Regions from separate parts of the Pseudoalteromonas sp. GCY genome, predicted to be linked through region 4. Evidence: predicted binding sites of a transcription regulator. Region 4 holds the regulator's gene; each other region holds the start of a gene.
The links. Region 4 encodes sigma-54, which starts transcription at its own class of promoters, with help from an activator protein. Its sites were predicted from a motif close to GTTGGCACGNNNNTNGNNT; they were not measured.
Positions count from the first base shown of each region.

Region 1: the regulator sigma-54 is predicted to act here: its motif matches at 2,859-2,877, upstream of JJQ94_RS11055 (flagellar basal body rod protein FlgF).
Region 2: the regulator sigma-54 is predicted to act here: its motif matches at 4,122-4,140, upstream of JJQ94_RS19650 (P-II family nitrogen regulator).
Region 3: the regulator sigma-54 is predicted to act here: its motif matches at 1,382-1,400, upstream of JJQ94_RS10840 (FimV/HubP family polar landmark protein).

Region 1 is NZ_CP068023.1:1,339,374-1,347,484, forward strand. Features, by position in the region: gene flgB (flagellar basal body rod protein FlgB) at 1-212, shown strand, start outside; gene flgC (flagellar basal body rod protein FlgC) at 215-646, shown strand; gene JJQ94_RS11045 (flagellar hook assembly protein FlgD) at 664-1,347, shown strand; gene flgE (flagellar hook protein FlgE) at 1,390-2,790, shown strand; gene JJQ94_RS11055 (flagellar basal body rod protein FlgF) at 2,914-3,678, shown strand; gene flgG (flagellar basal-body rod protein FlgG) at 3,695-4,483, shown strand; gene flgH (flagellar basal body L-ring protein FlgH) at 4,500-5,183, shown strand; gene JJQ94_RS11070 (flagellar basal body P-ring protein FlgI) at 5,203-6,303, shown strand; gene flgJ (flagellar assembly peptidoglycan hydrolase FlgJ) at 6,411-7,379, shown strand; gene flgK (flagellar hook-associated protein FlgK) at 7,381-8,111, shown strand, end outside.
Region 2 is NZ_CP068023.1:3,178,331-3,186,441, forward strand. Features, by position in the region: gene mrcB (penicillin-binding protein 1B) at 16-2,337, opposite strand; gene JJQ94_RS19645 (ammonium transporter) at 2,499-3,728, opposite strand; gene JJQ94_RS19650 (P-II family nitrogen regulator) at 3,742-4,080, opposite strand; gene JJQ94_RS19655 (GGDEF domain-containing response regulator) at 4,270-5,499, opposite strand; gene JJQ94_RS19660 (S10 family peptidase) at 5,775-7,286, shown strand; gene JJQ94_RS19665 (hypothetical protein) at 7,426-7,959, shown strand; gene JJQ94_RS19670 (5-formyltetrahydrofolate cyclo-ligase) at 7,956-8,111, shown strand, end outside.
Region 3 is NZ_CP068023.1:1,293,302-1,301,412, forward strand. Features, by position in the region: gene JJQ94_RS10830 (4-phosphoerythronate dehydrogenase) at 1-116, shown strand, start outside; gene JJQ94_RS10835 (aspartate-semialdehyde dehydrogenase) at 154-1,170, shown strand; gene JJQ94_RS10840 (FimV/HubP family polar landmark protein) at 1,461-6,302, shown strand; gene truA (tRNA pseudouridine(38-40) synthase TruA) at 6,451-7,245, shown strand; gene accD (acetyl-CoA carboxylase, carboxyltransferase subunit beta) at 7,380-8,111, shown strand, end outside.
Region 4 is NZ_CP068023.1:3,763,049-3,771,159, forward strand. Features, by position in the region: gene JJQ94_RS22320 (calcium/sodium antiporter) at 1-516, shown strand, start outside; gene JJQ94_RS22325 (KpsF/GutQ family sugar-phosphate isomerase) at 526-1,497, shown strand; gene kdsC (3-deoxy-manno-octulosonate-8-phosphatase KdsC) at 1,497-2,048, shown strand; gene lptC (LPS export ABC transporter periplasmic protein LptC) at 2,045-2,599, shown strand; gene lptA (lipopolysaccharide transport periplasmic protein LptA) at 2,589-3,134, shown strand; gene lptB (LPS export ABC transporter ATP-binding protein) at 3,131-3,856, shown strand; gene JJQ94_RS22350 (RNA polymerase factor sigma-54) at 3,903-5,402, shown strand; gene hpf (ribosome hibernation promoting factor) at 5,432-5,719, shown strand; gene ptsN (PTS IIA-like nitrogen regulatory protein PtsN) at 5,721-6,179, shown strand; gene rapZ (RNase adapter RapZ) at 6,172-7,038, shown strand; gene JJQ94_RS22370 (HPr family phosphocarrier protein) at 7,039-7,308, shown strand; gene mgtE (magnesium transporter) at 7,668-8,111, shown strand, end outside.

The sequences.
Region 1 (8,111 bases), 1.8 Mb from region 4:
CAAAACACCTCAGTGGTGGTACCAAAATGAGTAATTCATCTGAACTATATCGTTCGCCAAATCAAGCAGATACAGGTGATGGTAATTCAGTTGATATACAAGTGGAACGAAACTTGTATGTACAGAATGCATTAGAGTACCAAGCCAGTTTGCAATTTCTTGGTGGTAAGTTCAGTGGCCTTAAGAAGGCACTCGGCGGGCAAGGGGCATAATTATGAGTTTATATAACGTTTTCGATATTGCGGGTTCAGGAATGAGTGCACAGAATGTGCGACTGAATACCACCGCAAGTAATATCTCAAACGCAAACTCAGTGAGTTCTAGTCAAGATACCGTGTATCGCGCTAGACACCCTGTATTTGCTGCTGAACTTTCCAAAGCTGCAGCTTCCCAAAACAATGTTGCGGGATCTTCAGTAGGAGTAAAAGTCTTAGGTGTGGTTGAGAGCGATAAGCCGCTTCAAGTTGAGTACAACCCAAACCACCCAAGTGCTGACGCAAATGGCTACATTTATAAACCGAATGTGAATGTGGTAGAGGAGATGGCAAACATGATTTCTGCTTCTCGCTCTTACCAAACCAATGTTCAAGTTGCAGACGCTGCAAAGCAAATGCTTAGTAAAACATTGCAACTGGGCCAGCGCTAAATTGGGAGTAACAGCTGATGAGTAATAATGTAAATGCCACTTCTTCAACGGGTGTTGATTCACTCTACTGGGATAGGCAAAAACAGGCCGAGGAGAAAAAGCCCAGAGATGAGCTATCGCAAGAAGACTTCTTCTCGCTGCTTACTCAACAGCTCTCTTTCCAAGATCCAAGTAAGCCTGCGGACAACGATCAAATGATCGCGCAGATGACAAGCTTTACCATGGCTGAGGGGATCTCCAAGCTAAATGAGAACTTTGACTCATTAGCTGCATCAATGACTTCTAACTCAGCGCTTCAAGCTTCAACGCTGATTGGTAAAAAAGCACTACTTGAATCAACGACGTTGGAACATGGCGACGACGCACTTACGAAAGGGTCTGTGATAGTACAGGAACCGGTTCAGAATCTATCCGTGGATATTTATGATGAGTCAGGTGCCTTGGTCAATACGCTTGAGTTTGGTGAGCAAAGTGTAGGTGCTGTGCGTTTCGAGTGGGATGGTAAGAATAAAGATGGCGAGATGATGCCCCCTGGTGAATACACCATAAAAGCGGAAGGCATGATTGAAGGTGAATATCAAACTTTACCTTCGGCCACATTCAGAAATATAGATAGTGTTAATGTTAATGGTGCTAATGGCATCGTCATTAATACCAAAGAAGGCGCGGTGCGCTTAACTGATATTGCTGAAATAGCATAGTAGTTTTAAAAGAATTAACCTTAAGAACTTAGAGGTGAGAGTATGAGTTTCAATATAGCACTGACAGGTATTGCCGCCGCGCAAAAAGACTTGGATGTAACAGCAAATAACATTGCTAACGTGAACACGACGGGTTTTAAAGAGTCTCGCGCAGAATTTGCTGATGTTTACGCATCTTCGGTTTTTAGCTCTGGCAAAACGAAAAATGGTGATGGTGTACAAACGACCATGGTTGCGCAGCAGTTTCACCAAGGGTCATTAAAGTTTACGCAAAACTCGCTAGACTTGGCGATTGAGGGAGAAGGCTATTTTGCCATGTCAAACTCTCTTCAGTCGCAGGATTTCACCTATTCTCGAGCTGGTGCATTTAAACTAAATAAAGATAACTTTATCGTGAATGCTAAGGGTGACTACTTACAAGGTTTTCCGGTCGATCCATCGACAGGTGATACAACGTCTTTGAGTCTAAGTACAACATCACCTGTTCAAATTCCTGATGCATCGGGTTCTCCTCGTGCAACATCGCAAATCTATACCTCGTTTAACCTAGATGCCACGGCACAGCCACCTACGATTGCATTCGATCCTACGCAAAGTGCATCGTATAACTCAAGAACGGCAATTACGGTATATGACTCATTGGGTGAGTCGCACACATTACAACTGTTCTTTAGAAAAACAGCTGATAATCAATGGTCAACTTATGCAACAATGGACGATAAGCCATTTAACCATAACGCGCAGCAAATTGACCCAACCGCCACGCCACCAGTGCCATACACCCCAGTAAGTGTGTTCCGTTTTGATGCAAGTGGTATTCCTTCGCAAACAGCGGATGATCCATCAGCTTCACCACTGACATTTAGTAACAACGCTGGAACAACTTTTAATCCACTTAGTTTAGCAGGTCCTCAAGATGCGACAGATCCAACTATTGGTATGTCAAACTTGTTAGAAAATGGCGCAACTTTCCCGAATGATATCGTTGTTAACTGGCGTGATGAAGCAAACACTGCTCAGAAGTTACCGACACAATATTCATCAGGTCGATTTGAAGTGAAAGCACTGGAACAAGACGGTGCAACCGTAGGTCGATTAGCAGGTATTGATATTGGTACTGATGGGAAAGTAGTGGCTTCATACACTAACGGTGACTCGACTTTCCTAGGGCAAGTCGCGCTAGTACGCTTCCCGAATTCTCAAGGCCTCCAGGCGATCGGTAATACTGAGTGGAAGAAAAGCCTATCTTCTGGTGAGCCACTTGCAGGCGAGCCAAACACAGGTACTCTTGGTGGTATTAGTTCATCGGCGTTAGAGCAATCGAACGTTAACCTCACAAACGAGTTAGTCGACCTTATCAGTGCTCAACGTAACTTCCAAGCGAACTCTCGAGCGCTTGAGGTTAACTCAACATTACAACAAAATATATTACAGATCCGATAATATATTATGCCCTCCAAAGGCTGCTCCAAAGGCAGCCTTTTTTATGTCCGTCAAAAACATCTCATCACTTTGGCACTGTGCTTGCATTAACTAGATTAAGTTTGAATTTTATAGGTCATCGTCATGGACAAAATGGTGTATATCGCAATGTCAGGCGCTAAGCAAAGCTTGCGCGGTGTGGCACTCAAAGCGAATAACCTTGCTAATGCCAACACGACTGGCTTCAAAGCAGATTTTGCACAAGCGCGCTCAATGCAGGCGTTTGGCGAAGGGCTACCTACTCGAGTTTTCGCGATGCAGGAGCGCCCAGGTACTAATATGACCGGCGGTGCAATCGTTGAAACTGGCCGTGAGCTTGATATTGCAGTAGATGATAAGTCGTGGATAAGTGTAGTTGACGCCTCGGGCGAAGAAGCTTACACCAAAGTCGGCACGCTTAACATTCGTAATGACGGTGCGTTAGTCACCGCTCACGGGCGTCAACTTATTGGCGAAGGTGGACCTATTGTTTTACCTATCCCCGTTGATAAAGTGGTTTTTAGTGACGATGGTTCTATTCAAGTGCGTCCACAAGGCGCCCCTGCTAACTTTCTTGAGGTGGTTGATAGGCTGAAAATTATTGAAGCAGATAATAGTAAGCTACAAAAAGGCAATGACGGCCTTTATAGACCAAAAGAAGATAAGTTAGAAGATGGGATCTGTGGCTTTTGTGAAATATCTCCAACCGCAAAAGTGATGAGTGGCTTCTTAGAGATGTCCAACGTCAATCCTGTTCATGAGATGGTCGATATGATCAACCATCAAAGACAATTTGAAATGCAAATTAAGCTGATGAAAACAGCTGAAGAAATAGATGAGCGACACACTTCGCTCCTACGCATAGTTTAAGAGTGAGGTAGAGATTATGAATCCGGCATTGTGGATAAGTAAAACAGGCTTAGATGCTCAGCAAACTGATATTTCAGTTATTTCGAACAACTTGGCGAACGCCAGTACCGTTGGCTACAAAAAGAGTCGGGCGATATTCGAAGATTTACTATATCAAAACATCAATCAACCAGGTGGCCGCAGCTCTCAAGATACAGAACTACCATCAGGCTTAATGCTTGGTGCAGGTGCCAAAGTGGTAGCCAACCAAAAGAATTTTTCTCAAGGTAATATGTTAAGTACCGAAAACTCTTTGGATTGGATGATCCAAGGTCCGGGCTTTTTTGAGATTCAGATGCCAGATGGCACAACTGCGTATTCAAGAAACGGTCAGTTCACGACGGATGAAGAAGGTCGGATTGTTACCTCTGGCGCTGGTTTTCCAGTTTTACCTGAGATGAACGTACCCGACGATGCACAATCAATCACTATCTCTCAAGATGGTGAAGTATCGGTCCGTGTTGCTGGACAAGCTGAAAACGTTGTCATTGGGCAATTGACGATCAGTGACTTTATTAATCCATCAGGTCTTGAGCCGATTGGACAAAACCTTTATACAGAAACTGCTGTGAGTGGTGCACCAGTACAGGGTAACCCAAGCGTTGAAGGCCTAGGTAAAGTTGTTCAAGGCGCACTTGAAACGTCAAACGTTAATGTGACCGAAGAGCTTGTAAATCTAATCGAAACACAACGTGTGTATGAGATGAACTCAAAAGTGATTTCAACGGTAGATCAGATGCTGAGCTACATTAATCAACAGTTGTAATTGGGTAGGGGGTATTATGCGTGCATTATATTTAGCCATCGTAACGGTCGCTGCATTATCTGGATGTAGTACAACACAAAATAAAAATGTGGTGCGTGACGATCCGTATTATGCACCTATCTATCCCGAGGATAATCAAGCCCAAATGGTGGCAACAGGGTCATTGTTTAATACTCAGTTTTCCAATGATCTTTATGCTGACAAAAAAGCGTTAAGAGTTGGTGATATCATTACTATTGTGCTCAGAGAAACGACTCAGGCAACCAAAGCTGCAAATTCTGAACTGGATAAATCCAGTGATTCAAGCCTAGACCCTGTGATTGGTCTTGGTGGCAATGCCATCAATATCGGGAAGGAAGCAATACAGTTTGGTGCTAAATCCAGCTCTTCTTTCTCTGGTGATTCGAAATCTAATCAGTCAAATAGCTTATTCGGGAATATATCGGTCAATGTCACCCGAGTATTGCCTAACGGTAATTTAGTGATCCGCGGCGAAAAGTGGTTAACCCTTAATACTGGCGAGGAATTTATTCGCTTAGAAGGGTTGGTAAGACCTCAGGATGTAACGGCAGATAACACTGTTGAGTCTAATCGGGTGGCAAATGCCAGAATTCAATATTCGGGTAAAGGTGACCAGCAAGAAGTGCAAAGTGCAGGTTGGTTAACGAGTTTCTTTATGAGCGCGCTGATGCCGTTTTAAGGTGCTGAAAATGAACAATATGCTTAAGAATATTTTGCTTATCGGTGCGGCCATTACGTTGGTTGGTTTTTCTTCTTTGGCTTCTGCTGAGCGAGTTAAAGATGTCAGTATGGTTGAAGGTGTTCGTTCAAACCAACTGGTTGGCTACGGCCTAGTTGTAGGCTTGCCTGGTACCGGTGAGCAAACCAGATTTACCGAGCAAAGCTTTAAAGCGATGTTGAATAGCTTTGGGATCACGATGCCCGCAAGCTTAAAGCCAAAAATTAAAAATGTTGCGGCTGTTGCGGTTCACGCAGATCTACCACCTTTTGTTAAACCCGGTCAAACCATTGACGTTACCGTTTCATCTATTGGTAGTGCTGGTAGCTTACGAGGCGGCACTTTACTTCAGACCTTTCTTAAAGGGGTCGATGGTAACGTGTATGCAATCGCGCAAGGTAGCTTGATTGTTGGTGGCTTGGGCGCCGATGGTGCCGACGGGAGTCGAGTTGTGATCAACACCCCGACAGTAGGGCGTGTGGCAAATGGCGCGACAGTGGAGCGAGCGGTACCAAGTCCGTTTACTCAGGGTGATTACATTACCTTTAACTTGAATAGACCAGATTTTACTACCGCAAAACGCTTGGCTGATACTATCAATGGACTTGTTGGACCAAACAGTGCTAAGCCGATGGATGCTGCCTCAGTTCGAGTAATTGCACCAAGAGATCCGTCTCAGCGCGTTGCGTATCTATCTACGCTTGAGAATCTTGAATTCAAACCAGCGGATACCGCTGCGAAGATCATCGTTAACTCGCGCACTGGTACTATCGTTATCGGCAAAAATGTCAAGTTACAGCCTGCGGCAATTACTCATGGCGGACTTACCGTAACAATTGCTGAGCAGCAAAATGTGTCACAACCTAATGCGCTGGCGAATGGCGAAACAACAGTGACGCAGCAAAGTATTATCGACGTAAACCAGGATGATTCTAGAGCTTTTGTGTTTGACCCAGGCGTGAGCCTTGATGACTTGGTTAGGGCAATTAACCAAGTTGGCGCAGCACCTGGCGATTTAATGGCGATCCTTGAAGCGCTAAAAGAAGCGGGCGCGATAAATGGTCAATTAGTCGTCATTTGATGTTCTATTGTTAATCAACTAGTTAGCCTCACAATTGTGAGGCTTTTTTTGGCTCGGATTTTGCATTTCTATTTGTATAGTTATTAACGTCAAACAGTGCTGAGTGTATGAACACCGACCAATTGAAAAATCAAAGCTTTTTTGACCTAGGAAACCTTGATTCGATCCGTAAAGAGGCGCTGAAAGGTGCGGGTGATCAAGGTGCCTCAGATCAGGCATTGAAGAAGGCGGCACAACAGTTTGAGTCTATCTTTACGCAAATGTTGTTACAAAGCATGCGTAAAGCGAATGAGGCGCTAGAGGATAAAGACAGCCCTTTTAACTCTAGTGGTGTCAAGTTTTTTGAAGAAATGCATGATCAGCAACTTTCGATGCACTTATCTGAGCAGGGCAGCTTAGGACTTGCAGATCTGATTGTGCAGCAGTTGTCTCCTAATTCTGAAAAGTATAAGCCTGCCTCTGTTATGAGAGCTGACGGTGATATTTCCTTTAAAAAACAGGCGACAGCGAGTGTGAGTAAACCTGAACCGGAGGCTGTCAATGTTAAGGCTGATATCTCAAGCGATGAACAAACAGGCTTTGGTTCTCCTGAGGAATTCGTCGACAGAATTTGGGAATACGCTCAAACAGCTGCGAAAAAGCTAGGCTTGAACCCTGCGGTAATGGTTGCACAAGCTGCACTGGAAACCGGTTGGGGTAAACACATCATCAGCAAAAAAGATGGTAGTAGCAGTTTTAATCTATTCAATATCAAAGCGGATAGCCGCTGGAGTGGTGAAAGTGCCAGAAAATCGACACTTGAATTTGAGCAAGGGTTACCTGTGCAAAAGCAAGCTGATTTCCGTGCTTATAAGTCGCTAGAACAAAGCTTTGATGATTATGTCAGTTTCCTAAAAGGTAATCCGAGATACGAGCAAGCCTTAAACAAGGCTGGTGATAGTCATGCTTATTTAAGTGAGCTTCAAAATGCAGGCTACGCGACCGATCCGAATTATGCCAACAAAATTAAGTCAGTTTTAAAGCGTATTGATGTATCCGATTTCTTATCCGGTGCGCTAACAAAGGGAGTCAGATGAGATGTCATTTGATCTATTAAATATTGGTGCGGCAGGGGTTAGGGCTAACTCCGAGTTACTACAAACCACCAGTAAAAACATCGCTAACCTAAATACCAAAGGGTATATCCGTGAACGGACTGAACACGGAACAATGATAGGTGGCATGGTTGGCCGCGGTGAAACCGTGCGTTTGCTCAACCAATTTGCGCAGCAGCAATTAAATCGTGATATTTCTAATCAATCTTACTATGAGCAGTTTGTCACTGAGGCAAGCCGCGTTGATACGTTGTTTGCACAAGACTCAAACAGTCTGAGCAAGAGCATCAACTCGATGTTTAATAATTTACAAAGCGCGATTAACTTGCCTTCATCGACAACTAACCGCTCTTTATTTATGACGGGCGCTCAAGGCCTAGTCGATCAAATGGATAGATTGTCAGGTATTGTTGTTGATCAAAATAGTATTGTGAACGAGCAATTGGATATTTTCTCGGAAGAAGCCAATAACCTTGTTCAAAAAATAAGCGAATTAAATAAACAAGTAGCGAGTAAATCAGCACTCAATCTGAACAATGTCGATCACAGTGTACTTAACGAGCGAGATCAAGCTATCAAGGAGCTCGCTGAACTTGTAGATATAGAAACACTTGATGGTGAAAATGGCGAGAAGCTCGTATTTTTAGGCACTGGGGATGCACTTGTGATGCAAGGTGGAGCCTTCAATTTATTCGCGATGAAAGGCAACCCAGA
Region 2 (8,111 bases), 580 kb from region 4:
CAGCCAATAGTTTGCTCAACACCTAGGTCTTGGTTCGAACATGCTCTCTCTAATAGGTAGCTGCAATACAGGACCACAACTCGGAGGCGACTGCTTACCCGTTTTCGGATTGACAAACGCCCAGCGAATGGACTTTGGACGCTCATCAACAATCGCTTGTGGATTTAGTGGTTTAAGATAGCGAATATAGAGCTCAAGCGCACCTTGGCTGCCCGTTAATCCCGTTGGCTTGTTATCATCGCGACCAATCCAAGCAACAGTGACCGTATTTTGGTCAAAACCTGCAAACCAGCTGTCTCTTAAATCATTACTCGTCCCCGTTTTCCCTGCAAGTTGAATTGAGGGGAAGTGAAGATTGAGGCGTTTTGCCGTGCCTTTTTTAGTTACACGCTTCATACCGTATTTCGTCATGTATACCGCATCGCTGTCTAGCGTTTGGCTTTTTTGTACTGGATGTTCGTATACCAGCTTACCCAGTGAATCGGTGATAGCCATGACGCTGGTCAACTCGCTCTGCTTACCATCTGCAGCAAGTGTGGTGTACGCCTCTGCAATATCAAAACTGGATAGCTCTAACGCGCCCAATAATAAAGAAGGATAAAGTGGAATCGACTTAGAGACACCAAGGTCATTCAAAGTTTGTGCGACTCGGTTAACCCCCACATCCAAACCAAGGTTTACTGCTGGAATATTGATGCTATTGCTGAACGCTTCAAACATTGGCACTTGGCCTCTGAATTTATGATCAAAGTTCTCTGGAGACCAAACCTTACCTGAACCGTCTGTCACTTCAAGGGGACTGTCATCAAGCAGCATGCCCAAATGGTAGTTTGGATTCGACAAAGCACTCAAATAAATAGCGGGCTTGACCAGTGAACCTATATTACGCTCGGTGTCTAATACCCGATTAAAACCTGAAAACTTCAACTGACGACCAGCAACTAACGCCGATACCCCCGCTTTTTCAACATTAACTGACAGCATCGCGGTTTCTAGATCTTCCGTTTTAAAGCGGCGCTCTAAGTAAGGTAAGCCCTTTTTAACGGCATCTTCCATCGCCGTTTGTTTTTGTAAATCGAGATAGGTGAAAATCCGAATCCCAGAGTCGACAATGTCATCATCAGGCACGAGTTTCTTTAACTCGCGATTCACCAACTCCAAATATCCAGGATAAGACTGCATACGGCTCGCTTTTAAAGGCTGTACATCAATCGGCCTTGCCAGCGCTGCGCGATACTCAGGCGTTGTGATAAGGCCATTTTCCACCATTAACCTCAGGACTAAATCACGCCTTTCCATTACCCGCTCAGGGTAGCGCCTTGGGTTATAAAAAGACGGCCCTTTAACCATCGCGACTAACATCGCGACTTGGTCAAACTCAAGCTCGTCCACTGGCTTACCAAAATAAAAATCGGCCGCAAGCCCCATACCATGAACGCCTTGATTATAGGCTTGTCCCAAAAACACTTCGTTTAAATAGGCTTCAAGGATTTCATCTTTGCTGTAACGGAAATCTAAAATCAATGCGATGAATGCTTCATTCACCTTGCGGACTAAGGTGCGATCTCTGGTGAGATAAAAGTTCTTTGCGAGCTGTTGCGTGAGCGTACTGCCACCTTGCACTGTTCGCCCAGCTTTGATGTTGGCATACAATGCACGCAAAATAGACAGCGCAGAAACCCCATGATGTTGGTAAAAGTCTCTATCTTCTACCACCAGCAGTGTTTCTTTTAAAATATTAGGGAATTTATCGAACGGAACAAACTCTCTGTCTTGACGCGATTCATTGCCGATCCGAGCAATTTGCACTGGTTCTAGGCGAGCCCCAGCTAAGCGCCGACCTTGATTATCGACAATATTGGCAAGCTTCTTACCAGCAAAATTAAGCGTAAAAATACGCGCCACTTCTGGGCCATCGTAGAATTCGAACGCGCGGCGATGAATGGTGATTGTGCGACCTTGAACGGTATATTGACCGGTACGGCTGATACGATTTACACGAGAATAGTTAAGCCGCTTCAGCTCCCACAGCACTTCATCCTCATTAAGGAACTGATCAGGAAAAAACTGCATCGATCTGGCATAAACTTGAACGGGAAGTTCCCACTTATTGCCCTCAAACTGCCGGCTTATTTTCGCGTCTAAGTAGATGATATAGATTGCAACAAGGAATATCGCCGCAATAGTCCCCTTCCAAAAGAAAGACCACAACGTGCTCAGGACACGGCTTTTAACTCTTTGCATCTTAGAACCGTTTTGCTGGGTATTGTTTTTACGCGAAGTGTTCGCTTTGACGTTTGATTTGTTGGTAGGTGTTCGTTTCTTTTTATCCGTCATGACCCAAGTAAAACTAAAAAATGAATCGCAAGATGGTAGGGTAACCTAAATTAACAACTGCTGAAAGTAGAATAATATTTATAAAGAAAAGTGAGCCCTACTGGACTCACTTTGTTTAGACAACGAGAACTTTACAATATTGACCGAGAGCCAAATTGGTATTACTGTCCGCGAACTGTCACGAACTCGGGATAGGCATCTACGCCACAATCATGTTGATCCATACCGCTTAGCTCTTCTTCTTCGCCAACGCGGATCCCCATGCTCGCTTTCAATACACTCCAGACAATATAAGAAGCAATGAAAACAAAACCTAAAATAGTGATAAGTCCCACAGCCTGACCTTGGAAAGTAGCGTCTGAGTTTGAAAATGGTACCATCATCACACCCAGCGCACCGCATATACCGTGAACAGAGATAGCACCGACAGGATCATCAATTTTTGCTTTATCTAGCGCAACGATGCTAAACACCACCAATGCACCACCTATGGCACCGAGGATAAGCGCTAATACAGGTGTTGGAGAGGCAGGCTCAGCGGTAATGGTCACCAGACCTGCTAGTGCACCATTAAGCACCATAGTTAAATCCGCCTTGCCCCACATTAATTTACACACCAACAGTGCAGCAACCGCACCTGCAGCCGCCGCCGCATTGGTATTTAGCATGATTTGACTAACCGCGATGGCATTTTCTTTGTCGGCAAGGAACAGTTGAGAGCCACCGTTAAAGCCAAACCACCCCATCCACAAAATAAAGGTGCCTAGTGTAGCCAGTGGCATGTTGGAACCAGGAATTGGATAGATCTCACCATTTTTACCATATTTGCCTTTGCGCGCACCAAGTAACAAGACACCCGCTAGTGCCGCAGCAGCACCGGCACCATGCACAATGGCAGAGCCGGCAAAGTCAACAAAGCCAAGCTCAGATAAGAAACCACCGCCCCACGTCCAATAGCCTTCTAACGGGTAGATAAAACCAGTTAACACCACACAAAATGCTAAAAACGCCCATAATTTCATACGCTCAGCAACAGCGCCCGAGACAATTGACATAGCCGTTGCAACAAATACAACTTGGAAGAAAAAGTCGGATTGCAGTGCATGGTCGGCATCCTTAGCAGCACTGCCAATGAGCGCACCAAGACTTGGTAAAACCCCACCTTCGGCATTATCGACATACATGATGTTGTAACCAATAAGCAGATACATAGTACAAGCAATAGCGTACAGTGCGACGTTCTTGGTAAGGATTTCAGTGGTATTTTTTGAGCGTACTAATCCCGCTTCAAGCATAGCGAATCCAGCAGCCATCCACATAACTAAGACGCCAGAGATCAGAAAGTAAAAAGTGTTTAATGAAAATTTTAGTTCTATTATTGTATTTTCCATTGCTTGGCTCCCCTTAAATGGCTTCTTCATCAAGTTCGCCGGTACGGATCCGAACAACTTGGTCTAAGTCGTAAACAAAGATTTTTCCGTCACCAATTTTTCCAGTGAACGCAGCCTTTGTAACCGTTTCCACAACGCGCTCGGCGTTTTCGCTTAACGTCGCAATTTCTATTTTTATTTTTGGAATGAAATCGACTTGATATTCTGCACCGCGATATAGTTCGGTATGTCCGCGCTGACGTCCGAATCCTTTGACGTCAACAACCGTCATGCCTTCAATCCCCAGATCGGCTAACGCTTCACGTACCTCATCAAGTTTAAATGGCTTTATTATTGCACTTATCATTTTCATGCTGAGTCCCCTTAGGACAATTGATCCTGTTGTATGCAGTAATCCAACCTTTGTGCCAAATTTTTTATTCCTTAATTAACAATGAATTAAAGTTGAAGATGGAATTTTACGCATAAAAAATGCACCATCTAGGTGCATTGATATTAAGTCTGAACTGAGTTGGTGCATAAACACCCAAATAACGAAAAGCTAATGCGCGATAACGCAATTGCGTTGTTTGTCCTTCGCTTTGTAGAGCGCTTTATCAGCCTTGCGCATTACTTCGCTTAGACTCTTTGATTGGCAAGCCGCGAGGCCAATACTGATGGTGCAATAATGCTTACCCTCAGGAATTTTGAATGCTTGCTGCGCAAGGCGCTCTCTAAAGTCTTCTAGCATGTGCTTTGCCATCTTCATATCTGAGCTTGGAATAAGCAAAGCAAACTCTTCCCCACCAATACGTGCCACAATGTAGTGACCAAATGCACTACGCAGTAAATCAGCAACTTGTTTAAGTACATCATCACCGCTTTCATGACCATATTGATCATTAATAGATTTAAAATGATCGAGGTCTAACAATGCCAATATATGCTGACTCGGTTTGTTCTTGATTAAACGCTCTGCTTGCTGACAGAAATAACGGCGATTATAAAGTCCTGTTAAATAGTCTCGATGGGCATATTCTTTGATTTCTGCAATCAAATTGAGCTGCTCCATCGTCTGCATGATGCGGCAATGAAACTCTTCACTCATAAAAGGTTTTGCCAAAAAGTCATTGGCGCCATATTTGATAAACTTTGCTGACAAACCATGACTTCCCGCGCCAGACAGACCAATAATCGCCAACTCATCTCGTCCGCGACTATTACGAACGGATTTCACCAACTCAAAGCCATCCATCGTCGGCATCGCAAAGTCTGTCAGCAGTAGCTTAATTTCATGGTCAGATAGCAACATCTCCAGTGCCTGTTCGCCATCTTGCGCCTCAAGCACTGTAAATAATTGCTTTTCAAGCATTTGCTTCATTACCGCTCGACTGATCACAGAATCATCGGCGATCAGCGCCTTGCAACCTTGGTTTCTCAACAGTCTAGATGCTAACTTGACCGCGTATAGGTATGAATCACGGTTATCTTTAATCACATAATCCACCACGCCCATTTCAAGCATTTGCTGGCGACTATATTCATCTATTTTTGAGGTCAGCACCACGGTAGGAATTTTGTGGCTGAGCGTGAGCTGCACGACCTCTGCGTCCATCGCATCGGGCAGCGTTAAATCTACCAGCGCCAATGTATATTGGTGCTGTGCTAAGAAGTCCTTACTTTCCTTGAGGGACCAAGCAAAATCGATTTCGACATCTAGATGCTGAGCAGCAAGGTGTCGCAATACCTGTTGTACGACTTTACTGTCTTCAACAATTAAAATTCTTTGCATGGATTGAGATCTCTTAAGTACAACGAGAAGCGCAGTGAAACAAGAATTTAACGGGGCTAAATACTTTATTACTACATAATAAAGTACTAAATATACGCGAATCTTGCACTAAAAAAAACCAAATCGGCTCAAATTCGTTACTTTTCGATAAACGAGGTTACAACAGCCTACTTTCAAACCTGCCGTTTTTTTTGTTGAGTTTGTCTCAATGGCTTTGAATTTCAGATGAAATACTTCTTTAATGCAGACATACCTACTGTAATACCGAGGAAGCAATGAAAAAATTACTACCACTATTGCTCGTGAGTTGTGCCCTACTCTCAGCGCCAAGCATAGCTGAAGAGCACAACCGCGCAATTGAGATAGATCATAAAATAACAACTGAGCATAGAGCCGAAATAAAAGGTGAACGTATTAACTACACCGCGACAACAGGCACACAGCCGGTGTGGAATGAAAACGGCGACGCAGTTGCAACGTTGCATTACACCTACTACAAGCGCACAAAAATCAAAGATATGAGCAAACGTCCGCTGCTGATCTCATTTAACGGCGGTCCAGGCTCTGCTTCCGTGTGGATGCACATTGCCTATACTGGCCCAAGAGTATTAAAAATTGATGACGAAGGATATCCACTGCAACCTTACGGCTTGAAAGATAACCCATATTCAGTGCTAGATGTTGCCGATATTGTTTATGTAAACCCAGTAAACACAGGTTATTCTCGCGTACTCAAAAATGCTGAAGGTAAATATCCTAGTAAAGCCGAACAAACAAAGATGTTTTTTGGCGTCAACGCGGACGTGAAGTACTTAGCCGAATGGCTCAATACATTTATTCATCGCAATGAGCGTATGCTTTCCCCTAAGTACCTGATTGGTGAGAGCTACGGCACGACTCGAGTGTCAGGTCTTGCGCACGCGATGCAAAACAATCAGTGGCTTTATCTCAATGGCGTGGTGTTGGTATCTCCTACGGAAATCGGCATTAAACGAGAAGGTCCGGTTGAAGTGGCAAACCGTTTACCGTATTACGCTGCCGCCGCTTGGTACCACAAAGCGCTGTCTTCTGAATTGCAAAATAAAGATTTACTCGAAGTACTTGCAGAGGTTGAACAATATACGGTTGATCAGTATCTTCCCGCACTCGCCAAAGGCGCATTTATCGGCGCCCAAGAAAAGCAAAGTGTGACACAGGCCGTTGCTAAATATAGTGGCTTAAGCGAGGGCTTTGTGGCTCAAAACAACCTAGATATTCCTACTGCGGCATTTTGGAAAGAACTGTTGCGTGACCGTGGCTATACGCTAGGTCGATTAGACTCACGCTATCTTGGTATTGATAAAAGAGACGCTGGTTCTCGCCCTGATTATTGGCCTGAACTGACCTCTTGGTTGCACTCATTTACGCCTGCGATTAATCATTACTTCGCAACGGAGCTCAACTATAAAACCGATGTAAAATATAATATGTTTGGTTCAGTTCACCCTTGGGATAACAGCGATAATAATGTCGGTGAGCAATTACGATTAGCAATGGCACAAAACCCTTACCTAAACGTGATGATCCAATCTGGGTACTACGATGGCGCAACGAATTACTTTGATGCCAAGTACAATATGTGGCAGCTCGATCCGAGCGGAAAAATGCGTGATCGCTTAAGCTTTAAAGGTTACCGCTCCGGGCACATGATGTACCTGCGTCATGAAGATTTACAAAAGTCGAACGAAGATCTCCGCGAGTTTATCTTAAAAACAACCCCCAAAGCGGATCAGTCAGCGCTTTACTAAATTCCCAACCCATTGTGGCCGCGCAAGCGGTCACTTATCTTAATGCTCACCAGATTGTAAAAATTTCCTTTTATCCTTCTACAGTTACCTATAATCTAGATATACTCAATACTATCTCTCTACAACTTAGGCACGCACCATGAACGAGCAGTTTAAAGTCGTCTTCGTTGGCATGGCCGACGGTAAGGATCAACAAAGCGCCGCTATCGCAATTGCAGACAGGTTGAAAACCTCACCTTCAAAGATCCAGCAATTTTACGCTGGCAAAAACTTGTTTGCTCCTGCGGATAAAGCCAAAGCGCTAAAACAGGTAAAATTACTTGCAAGCGCGGGGATCAATGCCAAGCTGCAAAGCCAAACAGCCGCTACTCCGACCAACGCAGATCAAGAGCGCGTATTTGAAGCGCTGGATTACATCACAAGCAGTCTAATACGTATCGAAGAGCGATTAGAGGAGCTCGAGCAACGCGTAGCACCAACTCCCCATACTAAAATAGAAGATACAACAGACGAAGAATGGGAGACGAAGGAGCTATTTGATGAACTGGACTTTGAACCTAGCCCTCCGGCTAAATCTAAGACTTGGCTATATTATCTGCTCGCTGTATTAATTATTTTATTTATTCTGCTTGGTGTAAGTTTGTTTTTCCCTGAGTGGCTCGCGTTAGAATGAATAAAACTAATAACAACATAAATAAATCTCAAGTTACTCGTGCTAATTTGAGAAAAACGATTAGAAATGCAAGAAACTCGCTATCAGCAGAGCAACAGAAGACAGCCGCGGCACATCTCAACATTAATTTTTTTCAACAAATAAACCTCCCA
Region 3 (8,111 bases), 1.7 Mb from region 4:
ATACCTTGCGTAAAGCATATCCCGTGCGTCGAGAATTTAGTACAATTGCAGTCAATAATGACTCACCAATCAGTGAAAAGCTTTACCAACTTGGCTTTTCTGAGCACAAGAGTTAAGTGCTGTGGTTGGTATTTTACAGAATGAGGAAAAATAATGTCGCAAAAATATAATGTTGCGGTACTTGGCGCAACAGGTCTTGTTGGCAAGCAAATTATCGAATTACTAGCGGAACGAAAATTTCCTGTAGACACATTGTACCCACTCGCGAGTAGCCGAAGCGCGGGTGAAGAAATTGACTTTATGGGTGAAAAAATCGAAGTCCTAGATGTTGAAGAGTTTGATTTTTCTAATGCCCATATCGGTTTGTTTTCAGCGGGTGGTTCCGTGTCGGAGAAATATGCACCAATCGCCGCTGAAGCTGGCTGCATTGTGATAGACAATACCTCACATTTTAGATACGACTTTGATATTCCATTAGTAGTTCCTGAGGTGAATAAAGACAGTCTTGCAGATTTTAGAAATCGTAACATCATTGCTAACCCAAACTGCTCTACAATCCAAATGCTAGTGGCGCTTAAACCAATTTATGATGCCTATGGCATTGACAGAATTAATGTCTCAACATACCAAGCGGTATCTGGTGCAGGTAAAGAAGCGGTAGATGAGTTGGCTAAGCAAACTGCAAACTTAATGAATGCAAGACCGATGGAAAACGAAGTATTTAGCAAACAAATCGCTTTTAACGTTATTCCTCAAATTGATGCATTCCAAGAAAATGGTTACACCAAAGAAGAAATGAAGATGGTGTGGGAAACGCAAAAAATCTTGGGCGATTCGAGTGTTTTGGTGAACCCGACTGCGGTTCGCGTTCCTGTGTTTTTTGGTCATGCTGAGGCCATTCATCTTGAAACGCGCATGCCTTATGATCTTGAACATGTTAAGCAGTTACTTGCTGATGCGCCGGGTGTTGAGCTAATTGAAGACGAAAACGATTACCCAACACCGGTAAGTGATGCAAGTGGTAACGATACCGTCTATGTAGGTCGTGTAAGGCAAGATATTTCACATCCACTGGGCTTAAACTTATGGGTGGTATCAGACAACACCAGAAAAGGTGCCGCAACAAATAGCATCCAAATTGCAGAAGCCCTGATAGAAAGCTATCTATAAGTACCCATTGATATCGCAAAGTAAGCAGAGTTTTGCTTACTTCATTTGCGCTATAACGGCAAACTTCTGCCAAGAAGTTTGCCGTTAAGTCAAATACTTGACTATTCTTCACCTATATCAGCTATTCCAAAATCAGTAAAAAGCATTATAACCATGTTAACTTTCAATACGTTGCAATGGATATTCCAACATATCTGGTTTATAGTTTGCATTTGGAATAGAGCTTGCTTCAAAGCCATAATAATAAAACGTCGTTTAACGGGTGTTAAACATTTGAGTAAAGGATCGGCATGCGCGGTTTAGCCTTATTTAGTATCTTTGTATTCGCACTGATTGCCACACCAGTATATACCCAAGAGGGGGTAGTGCTAAAAGGCCCTAAAGGGGTTGATTATGGGGCTCAAGGTCGCTCAATAGGGCCTATCAGACCCACGGATACATTGTGGCGGATAGCACAAAAAGTGCGACCAGATGACTCGGTCACCATTTATCAGGTGATGAAGGCGCTTTACGATAAAAATCCTAATTCATTTCTAGATAAAAACCTCAACCATATGCAGGATGGGGCGTATTTACGTATTCCTACCATCAATGAAATTCGCAGTGTTAACCCTGAGTTGGCAAAGCAAAAGTCGGATCAAGATGACAAACTTTGGGAAATGAAGCGTAAGGGATTATTGAACTCAAATGCAATAAACGAAGCTGAAAAAAAGGTTACACAAGCTCGCAAAGTCGATGTAGAAGAAGCAAAAGAAGACCTGACTAATCAACTGCGCTCTTTAAAGATGGAACAGGACATGCGTCTGATGGACTTACAAAAAGAGTTCAAATCCTCGGTGCGCAATGTTGAAGAAATCCTATCTGAAAACAATAAATTAAAGCAGCAGCTCGGCGCTATTTCTACTGAACTTCAAACGGTTCGTACCCAACTTGGTAAAGACAGCGAAATCCAGCAACAGCTCAAGGCTGTTATTGACTTGCAAAATGAAATGATTGACCAGCAGGCGGCTCAGGCAAAAGCGCAAGAAAGTAGCGAGTTAAGCGCATTCTTTAGCTCGCCAGCTGGAATTGCGTTACTTGCCACATTACCAGCACTACTGGCAATTGCTGGATTAGTTATGTTCCTACGCCGGAGAAACCAATCTCAAGCGTCGACAGATGACGACGATTTTCTTCCGCAAACACCATCCGTGGCTGCAGGCGCTGCGGCGGCGGGAGCTGCAACCGCTGCGACTGCATTTGACCCTGAGCCAGACCCACTTGATATCGGAATGGGCGACGATGAAGACGCGCTAGGCGCAAGCGTACAGTTAGATGACGATATCTTACCTGAAGACGATGAGATTACCTTTGACTCACTTGATGACGACTTCGATGAAGGAAATGACACGTTAGATCAAGATGAACTGGATAGCTTGCTAAACGAAGATATTTCGTTTGGTGATGATCATGACGAAGACTTTATGCAACAGAGCTTCAATGAAGCTGGCGATGAAGTTTCGCTTGATGTTGATGATAGCCAAGATATCTTAAGTGACAGCGATCTAGATGATTTATTCAACGAGTCTCAAGATGAAGAAATTGATGTTAGCGATGATGCCCTTGCAGCCCTGAGCGAAGAACTCGCTGATGAGCAAGCGGGTGCTGTTGCAAATGACGATGATATCGATTCAATCCTTGACGGTGCGCTAGATGAAGAGCCTGAATTTAGCGGCAATTTTGATAGTGAGAGCTTGGTCGATGCTGATGATATCGATGCGCTACTTGATGCCTCTCAAGATGCTGACGATGATGCACTGCCTGATTTTGAGGAGCCAAGCACTGAGCTTGCGGGTGATGATATTGATGCCCTGTTAAATGAAGTGCAAGACGATGCATTAGCTGAAATTAACGAAGAGCCAGATACGCTTGACGGTGATGATATCGATGCTTTATTGGATGAAGCGCAGGAAGATACGTTGCCGGAACAGGAAGAAGAGTCCGATGATCTCGCTGGTGATGATATTGATGCTTTATTGGATGAAGCGCAGGAAGATACGTTGCCGGAATTAGAAGAAGAGTCCGATGATCTAGCAGGTGATGATATCGATGCTTTATTGGATGAAGCGCAGGAAGATACGTTGCCGGAACAGGAAGAAGAGTCCGATGATCTCGCTGGTGATGATATTGATGCTTTATTGGATGAAGCGCAGGAAGATACGTTGCCGGAATTAGAAGAAGAGTCCGATGATCTCGCTGGTGATGATATTGATGCTTTATTGGATGAAGCGCAGGAAGATACGTTGCCGGAATTAGAAGAAGAGTCCGATGATCTAGCTGGTGATGATATTGATACTTTATTGGATGAAGCGCAGGAAGATACGTTGCCGGAATTAGAAGAAGAGTCCGATGATCTAGCTGGTGATGATATTGATGCTTTATTGGATGAAGCGCAGGAAGATACGTTGCCGGAACTGGAAGAAGAGTCCGATGATCTAGCAGGTGATGATATCGATGCTTTATTGGATGAAGCGCAGGAAGATACGTTGCCGGAACTGGAAGAAGAGTCCGATGATCTAGCAGGTGATGATATCGATGCTTTATTAGATGAAGCGCCAGAAGACGTTTTACCAGAGCTGGAAGAAGAATCTGATGAACTGGCAAATGACGAACTCGATGCATTAGTTGACGAAACACCAGAAGATGTTTTGCCAGAGCTGGAAGATGAGTCTGCTGAACTGGCAAATGACGAACTCGATGCATTAGTTGACGAAACACCAGAAGATGTTTTGCCAGAGCTGGAAGATGAGTCTGATGAACTGGCAAATGACGAACTCGATGCATCACTAGAGGAAACGGCAGAAGATACTTTGCCAGAGCTTGAAGAGGAAGTTGATGAGCCGGCAGATGACGAACTCGATGCATTACTAGAGGAAACGGCAGAAGATACTTTACCAGAGCTGGAAGAAGAATCTGATGAACTGGCACATGACGAACTCGATGCATTAGTTGACGAAACACCAGAAGACGTTTTACCAGAGCTGGAAGAAGAATCTGACGAACTGGCAAATGACGAACTCGATGCATTAGTTGACGAAACACCAGAAGATGCTTTGCCAGAGCTTGAAGAGGAAGTTGATGAGCCGGCAGATGACGAACTCGATGCATTAGTTGACGAAACACCAGAAGATGCTTTGCCAGAGCTTGAAGAGGAAGTTGATGAGCCGGCAGATGACGAACTCGATGCATTACTAGAGGAAACGGCAGAAGATACTTTACCAGAGCTTGAAGAAGAATCTGACGAGCCTGAACTGGGGTCTGAACAGCCTTCAGTAGAGTCTGAGCAAACGGAGTCAGGGCACTTGTCGGGTATGTTGGATGAAGAGGATGCTATTCCGGAATCACCTGAAGAACCGGTGGAAGATACATTACAGTCCGATCTAGCCAATGAAGCAGATTTTAGTGATGAGAATGTTCAAGCTGACGAAGACAGTGAATTTGAAGATCCTGATTTAAAAAGTGTTGATGAGCTATTACAGGAGCTTCAAGCCGAAGAACAGTTTGAGTTGAATGCTGAACTTGAAGACGACTTTTCGGATGAAGAAGTTGAAATTGAGCTGGGAGATGATCCACTTAATGACGAAGTGGATTTACTGGCAGAAGAAGAGTTTCTTGATGAAGAAGATCTGCAACCAAGCGCAGAGCTAGAGAGTTACCCTGAGCTGGAGCTTGGCGAAGAGCTTGAAACTACAGACTCGCAAAGCGAAACCGAAAAAACATTATCAGAAGCATTATCTAATGACGCTCAATTTGATATCGAAGATGGGCTTGATGACGATCTTCTCGACGATGAAATCTCTGGCTTTGATGAAGATGACTTGCCTGAATTTAGTGCGGATTTCGACGAAGAAACTTTGCTTGAAGACGAACCTGAAGCACCAGTCGAAGCAGCAGAAAGTGACACGTTTGAGTCTGAGCTTGAAATCGAAGACGAGCTGCCAGAGTTAAATGCAGATTTCGACGAAGAGACTTTACTTGAAGACGAACCTGAAGCACCAATCGAAGCAGCAGAAAGTGATACGCTTGAGTCTGAACCTGAACTGGAAGTCGAAGACGAGCTGCCAGAGTTAACTGCAGATTTTGACGAAGATACCTTGCTTGAAGACGAGCCAGAAGCGTCACTAGAAGAAGCCGAAAGTGACACGTTTGAGTCTGAACCTGAACTTGAACTTGAACTGGAAGTCGAAGACGAGCTGCCAGAGTTAACCGCAGATTTCGATGAAGAGGCTTTGCTTGAAGACGAACCTGAAGCACCAATCGAAGCAGCAGAAAGTGATACGCTTGAGTCTGAACCTGAACTGGAAATCGAAGACGAGCTGCCAGAGTTAACTGCAGATTTTGATGAAGAGGCTCTGCTTGAAGGTGAGCCTGAAGCGCCAGTCGAAGAAGCTGCAAGTGATACGCTTGAGTCTGAACCTGAACTGGAAATCGAAGACGAGCTGCCAGAGTTAAACGCAGATTTTGACGAAGAGGCTTTGCTTGAAGACGAGCCAGATCTTGAAATTGAAGAGGCTCTGCCAGAATTAAACGATGAAGATGACTTGGAAACTCTACTTTCTGAGCCACAAACAGAATCTGAATTACCAGAGGTCAATGAAGCCGAAATTGAAAAAGAATTTATGGCTGACTTTACCCAAGCAGACTTCGATGCTCTACTCAGCGAACTGGAGGATCCCAGTGACTTTGACGCCGGAAATGCAGAAGATTTTGAAGTAGATTTCGATAGCTTGTTACAAGACGAATTGGTCGCAGGGGAAGTCCAAGCGCTACCTACGGACGCCGAAGGTTCAGAAGACTACTTAGAAATTGAAGACCTACTTGAACAAAGCGACGATCTTGATAGCGATGTTGAACCTTACGTTGGCGCAAATATGGACGTTGGGCTTGGCGATTTTGAAGAGCTATTAGCGGGAGAAAATACTACGGATGTTGATTTAGAGGATGAAGGATTTGCCGCTAAATTAGATTTAGCAAAAGCTTACATCGAAATTCAAGATTATGATTCGGCTATATCAACGCTCAACGATGTTATTGAGAACGGTCCGGATTCGGTGCAAGCTGAGGCTAAGTCGCTTAAATCCAGTCTTACATAGTCTTAATACTCACATCAACGATACCGACCAAACAAAATAATTGCCTTGTTTGGCCGGTATCATCATCTACTTCTTAGCTTAAGCGCTTTAATTCACATCGCCAATCGCATAAAATGTCGTTTTTGTTATGGGTTGCGATTGAAAAAGTATGCGAGTAGCGTTAGGCATTGAATATAATGGTGCAAATTATAGTGGTTGGCAGAGGCAAAATCATGTCAGCAGTGTCCAAGAAGAAATAGAAAAAGCGCTATCGAATATCTGTAATCATCCCGTTGAGATAACTTGCGCGGGGCGCACTGATGCGGGGGTTCATGCTACGGGCCAACTAGTGCATTTTGACACGGACTCTGCTCGCGATATGAGCGCCTTTACATTAGGAATGAACTCTCAGCTTCCTGACGACATTGCGGTACGATTTGCTAAAGAAGTCGACCCAGAGTTCCATGCTCGTTTTTCTGCGACAGCTCGCCGATACCGCTACGTTATTTATAATCACACCTACAGACCGGGCATTTTACGCAGTGGCGTAACGCATTTTCACCACGAGCTTGATGTTGAAAGAATGAAAGCAGCGTGCCCTGTGATGATAGGGGAGCAAGATTTCACTTCTTTCAGGGCGGTACATTGCCAGTCTAATACGCCGTTTCGTAATATCCATCACTTAGAGGTGAAACGCATTGGCAAATACATCGTCATTGATATTAAAGCAAACGCGTTTTTACATCATATGGTGCGCAATATTACGGGTTGTTTACTTGATATAGGTGTCGGCAAGCAAGAGCCTGAGTGGATGGCGGAGCTCTTAGTTGCCAAAGATCGCACCTTAGCAAGTGCCACAGCAAAACCTAACGGATTGTATTTAGTTGATGTGGACTACCCTGAACAATGGCAAATAGAAAAGATGCCGCTTGGGCCTTTATTCTTGCCTGAGGAATTAGTGTAACGGTCATATTTATGTAGTACCTTGTACTCTTAAGACCAGTTTTTTATATCACCTATAGCTAAATCATGATTTAATTGGGAAAAGATGTCTGTCTTTGCTGACGGAACAGAATAAAGCACGATAGAGAGTTGCAAATGAGTTGGTTAGAAAAGATCTTACCTAAAACCACTAAATCTTCTGGTAAAAAAGAGATCCCAGAAGGGGTTTGGGCAAAGTGTACAGATTGTGATTCAATCCTATACAAAGCGGAATTAGAAAAGTCTCTAAACGTATGTCCTAAGTGTGATCATCACATGCGTATTACGGCACGTAAACGTCTTGAAAGTTTCTTAGATGATGCGGATCGTCAAGAGCTTGGCACAGAGCATGAGCCACAAGACGTATTAAAGTTTAAAGACTCTAAAAAATACTCGGATCGTATCATTCAAGCACAAAAGGCAAGCGGTGAGAAAGACGCTTTAGTTGCAATGAAAGGCCGCGTAAAGGGTATTCCTGTTGCTGCTGTTGCTTTTGAATTTTCCTTTATGGGTGGCTCAATGGCGTCGGTTGTTGGTGCGAGATTTGTTGATGCAGTTAACGTTTGTTTAGAACATAACATGCCGTTAATTTGTTTCTCTGCATCTGGTGGTGCACGTATGCAAGAAGCACTTATGTCATTGATGCAAATGGCAAAAACAAGTGCTGCATTGGCAAAAATGAGTGATAAAGGCTTGCCATTTATCTCAGTATTGACCGATCCAACTATGGGTGGTGTTTCAGCATCATTAGCGATGCTTGGTGATATCAACGTTGCAGAGCCAAAAGCACTTATCGGTTTTGCGGGTCCACGTGTTATCGAACAAACAGTACGTGAAACCTTACCAGAT
Region 4 (8,111 bases):
CGTGGTGGTGGAGATAATGATGACCCATTTGTAAGTGAAGCCTGTGAAGAAGTACCAAATAATATTCCAACTCAAAAAGCCGTTTTCTGGTTAATCGTGGGTATGATTTTACTGCCCATTAGCGCGGACTATCTCGTTGGCGCTGCGGTTGATATCGCCAAATATTTTGGCATGAGTGACCTGCTAATAGGATTAACCATTATCGCCGTTGGTACTAGTTTACCCGAGCTTGCAGCTTGTGTTGCTGGCGTACTAAAGAAGGAGGACGATCTAGCGCTTGGCAATATTATTGGTTCGAACATCTTTAATATATTGGCAGTGCTATCAATTGCTGGGATCATTAACCCATCCGTCCTCGACGCCAATATTGCGTCACGTGATATATTTATTATGCTTGGCGCGACACTGCTGCTTATCCTAATGAGCCTCAGCTTAACAGGTCAGCGCCGCATCAACCGCTTGGAAGGTGGCATACTTGTCGCAAGCTTCGTCGGTTATATTTACTACATCATTTAAGGAAGCCTTGTGACAACGAACCCATTTATTGATTCTGCAAATCAAGTTTTTGCTACCGAACTTGCAGCAATAGAAGAAGTGCAACAGTTTGTTGATCAGCAATTTGTAAAAGCCTGTGAAATTATGTTTGGCTGTCAAGGTCGCATCATCGTGATTGGCATGGGTAAGTCCGGCCACATCGGTAACAAAATCGCAGCGACACTCGCAAGTACTGGCAGCCCAGCATTTTTTGTTCATCCAGGAGAAGCAAGTCACGGCGACTTGGGTATGATCACCAAAGATGATGTGGTTTTGATGATCTCCAACTCAGGGGAAACCCAAGAGGTGATCTCTATCCTGCCTGTGATTAAGCGTTTAGGTGCCCCGGTAATCTCTATGACGGGCAACCCGAGCTCTACAATGGCTCGTAATGCAACGGTCCATCTTTGTGTCAAAGTATCAAAAGAAGCGTGCCCACTAGGACTTGCACCCACGGCCAGCACCACAGCAACGCTAGTGATGGGTGATGCGCTCGCGGTTGCGCTACTTGAAGCCAGAGGCTTTACGGCTGATGATTTTGCACTTTCCCACCCCGGTGGTAGTTTGGGAAGGCGTCTACTACTAACCGTTGCTGATGTCATGCATCAAGGGGATGCAATCCCTATGGTCAATAGTCATTGCACAGTTAAAGAAGCTTTATTTGAAATGTCAACTAAAAGTTTAGGTATGACGGCAATCGTAGATGAAAGCTCGCAATTACAAGGTATTTTTACCGATGGCGACTTGCGCCGTATTATTGAACAAAAGGTCGATATTCACACCACCCCAATCACGCAAGTTATGACGGCTAAAAGTACGACAGCACGCGCCGATATGCTCGCAGCAGAGGTACTCAATATCATGGAAACCAAACGAATTAATGGCTTGATTGTGGTAAACGAAAACAACATACCGGTTGGCGCCTTGAATACGCAAGATTTACTTAGAGCGGGGGTGCTGTAATGCAATTTGAAGATTTATATCAGACGATTTCAACTGAAGCTTGGGAAAAAGCGAAACAAATCAAATTATTGATTTGCGATATTGATGGCGTATTCTCAGATGGCCGTATATACCTTGGTAATAATGGTGAAGAACTGAAAGCATTTAATACCAAAGATGGGTTTGGTATTAAGGCCTTGATTGATAGTGGTATCGAAGTCGCCGTTATCACAGGTAGGCATTCACAAATAGTTCAGCAACGCATGACTAGTTTAAATGTAACTTACATTTACCAAGGCCAAGAAAACAAGTTAGTGGCATATGATGAACTGAAGACTAAGCTCAACCTTAGTGATGACGAAATTGCATATATTGGTGATGACGGTCCAGACCTACCCGTAATGGAACGAGTCGGTTTTGCCGTTGCCGTCAATGATGCACATCCTCTTGTTAAACATATCGCCCATTACACGACCTTGATGCCTGGTGGTTTTGGTGCTGTGAGAGAATTGACTGATCTTCTAATGCTCAGCCAAAATCACTTACTGACTTCCAAAGGATCAAGTACATGACCGTATTGCGTGTCATCTTACTCATTGTTTTCGCTTCTTTAATGGTATGGATGTGGTCGCCCATGTTTAATCCATCAGAGGCGGATCCAGCAAAAGAAGATGAACCGTTAGCTAAGCCCGATTATGTTGCAACCACGCTTCAGCAAACGACCTATAGTGAAAATGGCTTATTAAACTATCAGGTAACTGCTGATAAGATGGAGTTGTATCAAGATCTTGGCTTTAGTCACTTTGAAAAGCCCATTTTCACCTTATATAACGGTGAACAGAATTGGCAAATAAGTGCATTAGAAGCAACACTGTACGAAAACAATACCTTGATATTAGAAGGCAATGTGCTGGCAAAGAATTTAACGCCTAACGCCATGATCACCGATATCAATGCCGATAATGTAAGAGTTGAAATTAAGCAAAAATTGATGAAATCGGAACACCCTGTCGTTATCACGGGTCCTAGTCTTAGGATCACAGGTAAAGGACTGCATGCGGATCTACAAAAGCAAGTGATCGAGCTCATCAACCACACAAAGACAATTTATTATGACCAGTAAAATCATTAACAAACTAGTTTTCATAGGCTTGCTTGCAAGTTCTACTCTAGCAGTTGCTGCAGAACAAAATGAAGTCATTATTGATGCTGGCCGTCAGCAAGCTCAACTGCAAAGCAACATCGGTATTTTTGAACAGAATGTTGTTATTATTCATGGCAACAGAAAAATAAATGCCGATCGCCTAGAAGTCCACCGACGCGCGGAGCTTGGTACTAACAAGCAACTGCTTGTTGCAACTGGCAGCCCTGCTATTTTCAGTGAACGTCAACCTGATGGTAATTTGCTAGAAGCCAAAGCAAAAGAAATTCGTTACGACGTTGCGAAAGGCACCTTAGTCATTTCTGGCGATGCGGAAATCAATCAAACTGGGCAAAAAATCAATGCACAAGTCATCACCTATGACATTGAAAAGCAATTGATCAGTGCTGAGCGCTCAGACCAAGAAGATTCCCGTGTAAGAACCATCCTTGTTCCTGTAGATGACAAAAAAGACGCAAAAGATAAAAAAGCGCAGGAAGAAGGTAACAATCAATGAGCGAGCTCAAAGCAACTGGTTTAGCAAAGAGTTATAAAGGCCGTCAGGTCGTCAAAAATGTTGGCTTAAGTGTTCAAGCTGGCAGCATTGTAGGCTTATTGGGCCCAAATGGCGCAGGTAAAACTACCACCTTTTATATGATTGTAGGGTTAGTACCAAGCGACAAAGGTTTTATTCAGATTGATGACGAAGATATCACTTTGCTACCGATGCACAGCCGCGCGCGACTTGGTATTGGCTATCTACCGCAAGAGTCTTCAATCTTTAGAAAACTCACGGTCTATCAAAATTTGATGGCGATTTTAGAAACTCGAAAAGACTTATCTAAAGTTGAAAGAGAAGCTGAACTCAACGAGTTACTGGATGAGTTTAATATTCAACACATTCGCGACTCACAGGGCATGGCATTGTCGGGAGGCGAAAGAAGACGCGTAGAAATCGCTCGCGCTTTAGCCGCTAATCCTAAGTTTATCTTGTTAGATGAACCTTTTGCTGGTGTTGATCCTATTTCGGTGTTAGATATAAAGACAATCATAGAGCACCTAAAAAACCGCGGTATCGGTGTGCTTATCACCGATCATAATGTTAGAGAAACACTGGACGTATGTGAAAAAGCCTACATCGTTTCACACGGTGAGTTAATCGCTGCAGGCACGCCAGAACATGTTTTGGCAGATCAAACCGTAAGAGATGTCTACCTAGGCGAACAATTCAAGCTATAGTTAAGACGTAGTATTAATAACTGTTAAAAAGGATTGTTAGAGATACATGAGGCAATCATTACAGCTGCGCATGGGGCAGCAACTTACAATGACTCCACAGCTGCAACAAGCCATTCGCTTGCTGCAGCTTAGTACATTGGATCTGCAACAAGAAATACAAGAAGCATTAGACAGCAATCCATTGTTAGAAGTGGAAGAAGGTGATAATACTGACGGCGAAAACGCTGACCAACATAGTCAAGAAAAGAGCAGTGCTGACGACAATCAAGATTCAGGCGATGAAGCGCAGGTTAGTGACTATGAGATAGACTCAGATACCGCCATGAGCAAAGACACTGTGAGCGATGACCTTGCCATGGATGTCACTTGGGACGAGTATATGAGTGCAGCACCCGCTGCAAGCTCAGGCCCACTTCCCGATGACGATAATGTTTATCAAGGGGAAACCTCTGAATCTCTCCACGACTATCTCATGTGGCAACTTGAGCTGACGCCATTTAGTCCAACAGATAGAGCTATTGCGATTGCGATTATTGAAGCGGTCGACCTGTCAGGCATTTTAACACTGTCTTGCGAAGACATTTTAGAAAGCATTAATGATGAAAGTAGCGAAGAGCCTATTGAGCTGGATGAAGTCGAAGCCGTGCTCAAACGTATTCAGCTTTTCGACCCTGTCGGTATCGCAGCGCGTAGTTTACAAGAATGCTTGTGTATTCAGCTAAATCAATTCGCCCCAGATACGCCATGGATTGCCGAAACGAAAATGATCCTGACAGAGCATATCGACTTGCTTGCCAGCCGTGACTATCGAACTTTGGCAAAGAAAACGCGCCTTAAAGAAGCCGATCTCAAAGAGGTCATGACGTTAATTCATAGCCTTAACCCAAAACCAGCTGCAAGCATTATTCATGAAGAGCCTGAATATGTGATCCCTGATGTATCGGTGAAAAAAGTAAAAGGTCGTTGGGTCGTAGAGCTAAATCCTGATGCTATGCCTAAAATAAGAGTAAATGACCATTATGCTGCGATGTCTAGAACGGCGAAATCCAGTACGGATAGTCAGTTTATTCGCTCACATTTACAAGAAGCAAAGTGGTTTATTAAAAGCTTAGAAAGCCGAAATGATACTTTATTAAAAGTTACCAATTGCATTGTGCAACAACAACAGGCATTCTTTGAACATGGCCCCGAAGCAATGCGCCCTATGGTGCTAAATGATGTTGCTGAAATGGTTGAGATGCATGAGTCCACAATTTCCCGTGTGACAACACAAAAATACATGCATACACCTCGGGGAATATTTGAGCTGAAGTATTTCTTCTCTAGCCATGTAAGTACAGAAAATGGAGGTGAGTGCTCCTCTACAGCAATTAGAGCACTTATCAAAAAGCTGGTAGCTGCAGAAAATACCGCTAAGCCATTGAGTGACAGCAAAATTGCAGATATCTTAGCTGAGCAAGGAATTAAGGTAGCGAGACGCACGATTGCAAAATATCGTGAATCCCTAGCCATTCCACCGTCAAATCAGCGTAAAAGCTTGATATAAGACGTAAAACCCAAGAAGGAAAAATGCTTATGCAACTAAATCTAACTGGTCGCCATGTAGAAATTACTGACTCATTAAGAGACTATGTCACCAACAAGTTTGCGAAGCTAGAAAGGCACTTTGATCATATCAATAATGTGCATGTGATCCTTGATGTCGAGAAGCTAGTACAAAAAGCAGAAGCAACATTACACGTAAACGGCGGCGAGCTATTTGCATCAACAGAGCATCAAGATATGTATGCCGCAATTGATGGCCTTATCGACAAGCTAGATCGTCAAGTTATTAAACACAAAGAGAAGCTTACTCGACACTAAGATGAAATTAAGTGAATTAGTGAACAAGGACTGCAGTAAAGCTGCGGTCCTTTTTAATAGCAAAAAACGTATTTTAGAATACATCAGCGAACTGGCTCATAGCCAAATTCCAAATACCAGTCAGCATGCTATCTTGGACGCCTTAATGGCGCGAGAGAAATTAGGCAGCACAGGGATCGGTAAAGGCATTGCCATTCCCCATGGTCGACTTGAAGGTTTGGATAAAATCCTTGCAATGGTACTTGTCAGCGAGCAAGGGATCCAGTTTGAAGCCATAGATAAGCAGCCTGTCGATATTTTTGTCGCGTTCATCGTACCCGAAGGTGATAATCGACAGCACCTGAAGACCTTAGCGGCGATTGCTGATACACTCAAAGACAAGTCTTTTTGCAAAATGCTTAGGCAAGCAAAAAGTGACGATGAGTTATATGCAGTGATCCAAGGTGAACTTGATGAGTGATGAAGAAAAAGGACTCGAGCTTATCATTATCAGTGGCCGCTCAGGCTCTGGTAAATCTGTAGCGCTTCGAGTATTGGAAGACTTAGGCTACTATTGTGTAGATAACATTCCAGTCAATTTGCTGCCGTCTTTAGTCCGCAGTGTTTCAGACAACTATAATAAAATTGCAGTGAGCATTGATGTTAGAAACTTGCCTAAAGAACAGGACGAGTTTAATGACATTCTTGAATACTTACCCGGCTTCGCCAAACCTACCCTGTTTTATTTAGACAGTGACGATCAAACCCTGATAAAACGCTTCTCAGAAACTCGCCGTTTGCACCCTCTTTCACTGCATAATCTTCCATTAGACGTTGCGATAAAGAAAGAACGGGAATTGTTAGACGTGTTGATCACTCGCGCTGATTTTCTCATTGATACTACAGGCCTGAGCGTTCATCAACTTGCAGAAGATATCCGCGAAAAAATCTTAGGTAAAAAAGACAAACAACTCATTATAACTTTTGAATCTTTCGGCTTTAAACACGGCATCCCAAAACAAGCGGATTACGTTTTTGATGCGCGCTTTTTACCCAATCCACATTGGGAGCCTGAGCTTAAGCCGCTAACGGGCCTAGATCAGCCAGTCAAAGACTATTTGTCGAGTCACAGCATCGTGCAAAAGTTTACTTGGCAGATCCAAACCTTTGTACAAACTTGGTTACCACACTTAGAGCGAAACAATCGCAGCTATCTAACGATCGCAATAGGATGTACTGGTGGACAGCATCGCTCAGTATACTTAGCGCAAACCATTGGTGAGCGTTTTGCTAAAACCCATCCTAACGTCAAAATTCGTCACCGTGAGCAAGAGGGGTAAATGTTAGAAAATACGTTTTTAATCCAGAACAAACTCGGTCTGCACGCTCGAGCGGCGACAGTTCTTGCTCAGTTAGCGACCCAATTTGATGCTGAAGTGACCTTATATCAAGGAGACAAAAGTGCTGCTGCTGACAGCGTACTAGCACTGTTGTTACTTGAAAGCAGTCAGGGAAAAGAGGTGCGAGTTGTCTGCGAAGGTCCTGATGCTCAGTATGCACTAGACGCCATTGGTGGACTAATAGAAAATAAATTTAATGAATCCGAGTAACTTGGACTGTAATCACCAAAATAGCACTAAGGCCTGATTCATTTATTCCCTGCTAATCTCCCCCTCCGTAACCAGACTGGTCTAATAAGTCTCTCATAATTAAGCGTAAACCTTGGTAGTTCCCAATAAACTGAGTTACACTGTAATACCAACTTAGGTTTCTTTCGTGCAGTAAAGCGAGTTGCCGAGAAAATCCTACTTTATCGTTGCGTACACCTTTAACGTGTATTAACGATAACAACCCACCAGCAGAAACAACACGAATAAAATTCAAATTAAGAAATTGATTTCTGCGATAAAATAAATAAATTGGGTTAACTTAATCACGTTAGCCACCATTATTATCAAAAAGGATGCCTATGCCTGAAGTATTTGAACAAGACTACACACTGGAACAACTCCAAAAGGTAACTAAAGCCTTAAACAGTGGTCAGTTTGTTCAAGTTAGGCGTATGCTCGCAGAAACAGCACCTTGTGACACAGCACTGCTTTTAGAATCATCCCCTCATAAAGTTCGCTCTATGCTGTGGCAGCTCGTTGACCCAGATATCCAAGGGGATGTCTTAGAGGAACTGTCAGAGGATGTAAGACTTGGGATCATCGCCCAGATGGAGCCGGAGCTAATTGCTGCCGCTACAGAAGACATGGACGACGACGACCTTGGTGATGTCCTGAGAAGCCTACCTGATACCGTCTACCAAGACGTTATCGGTGCGATGGATAGCCAAGATAGAGAACGTGCGACACAAGCATTGTCATACAAGGAACACTCTGCCGGTGCGCTGATGAGCACCGACACGGTC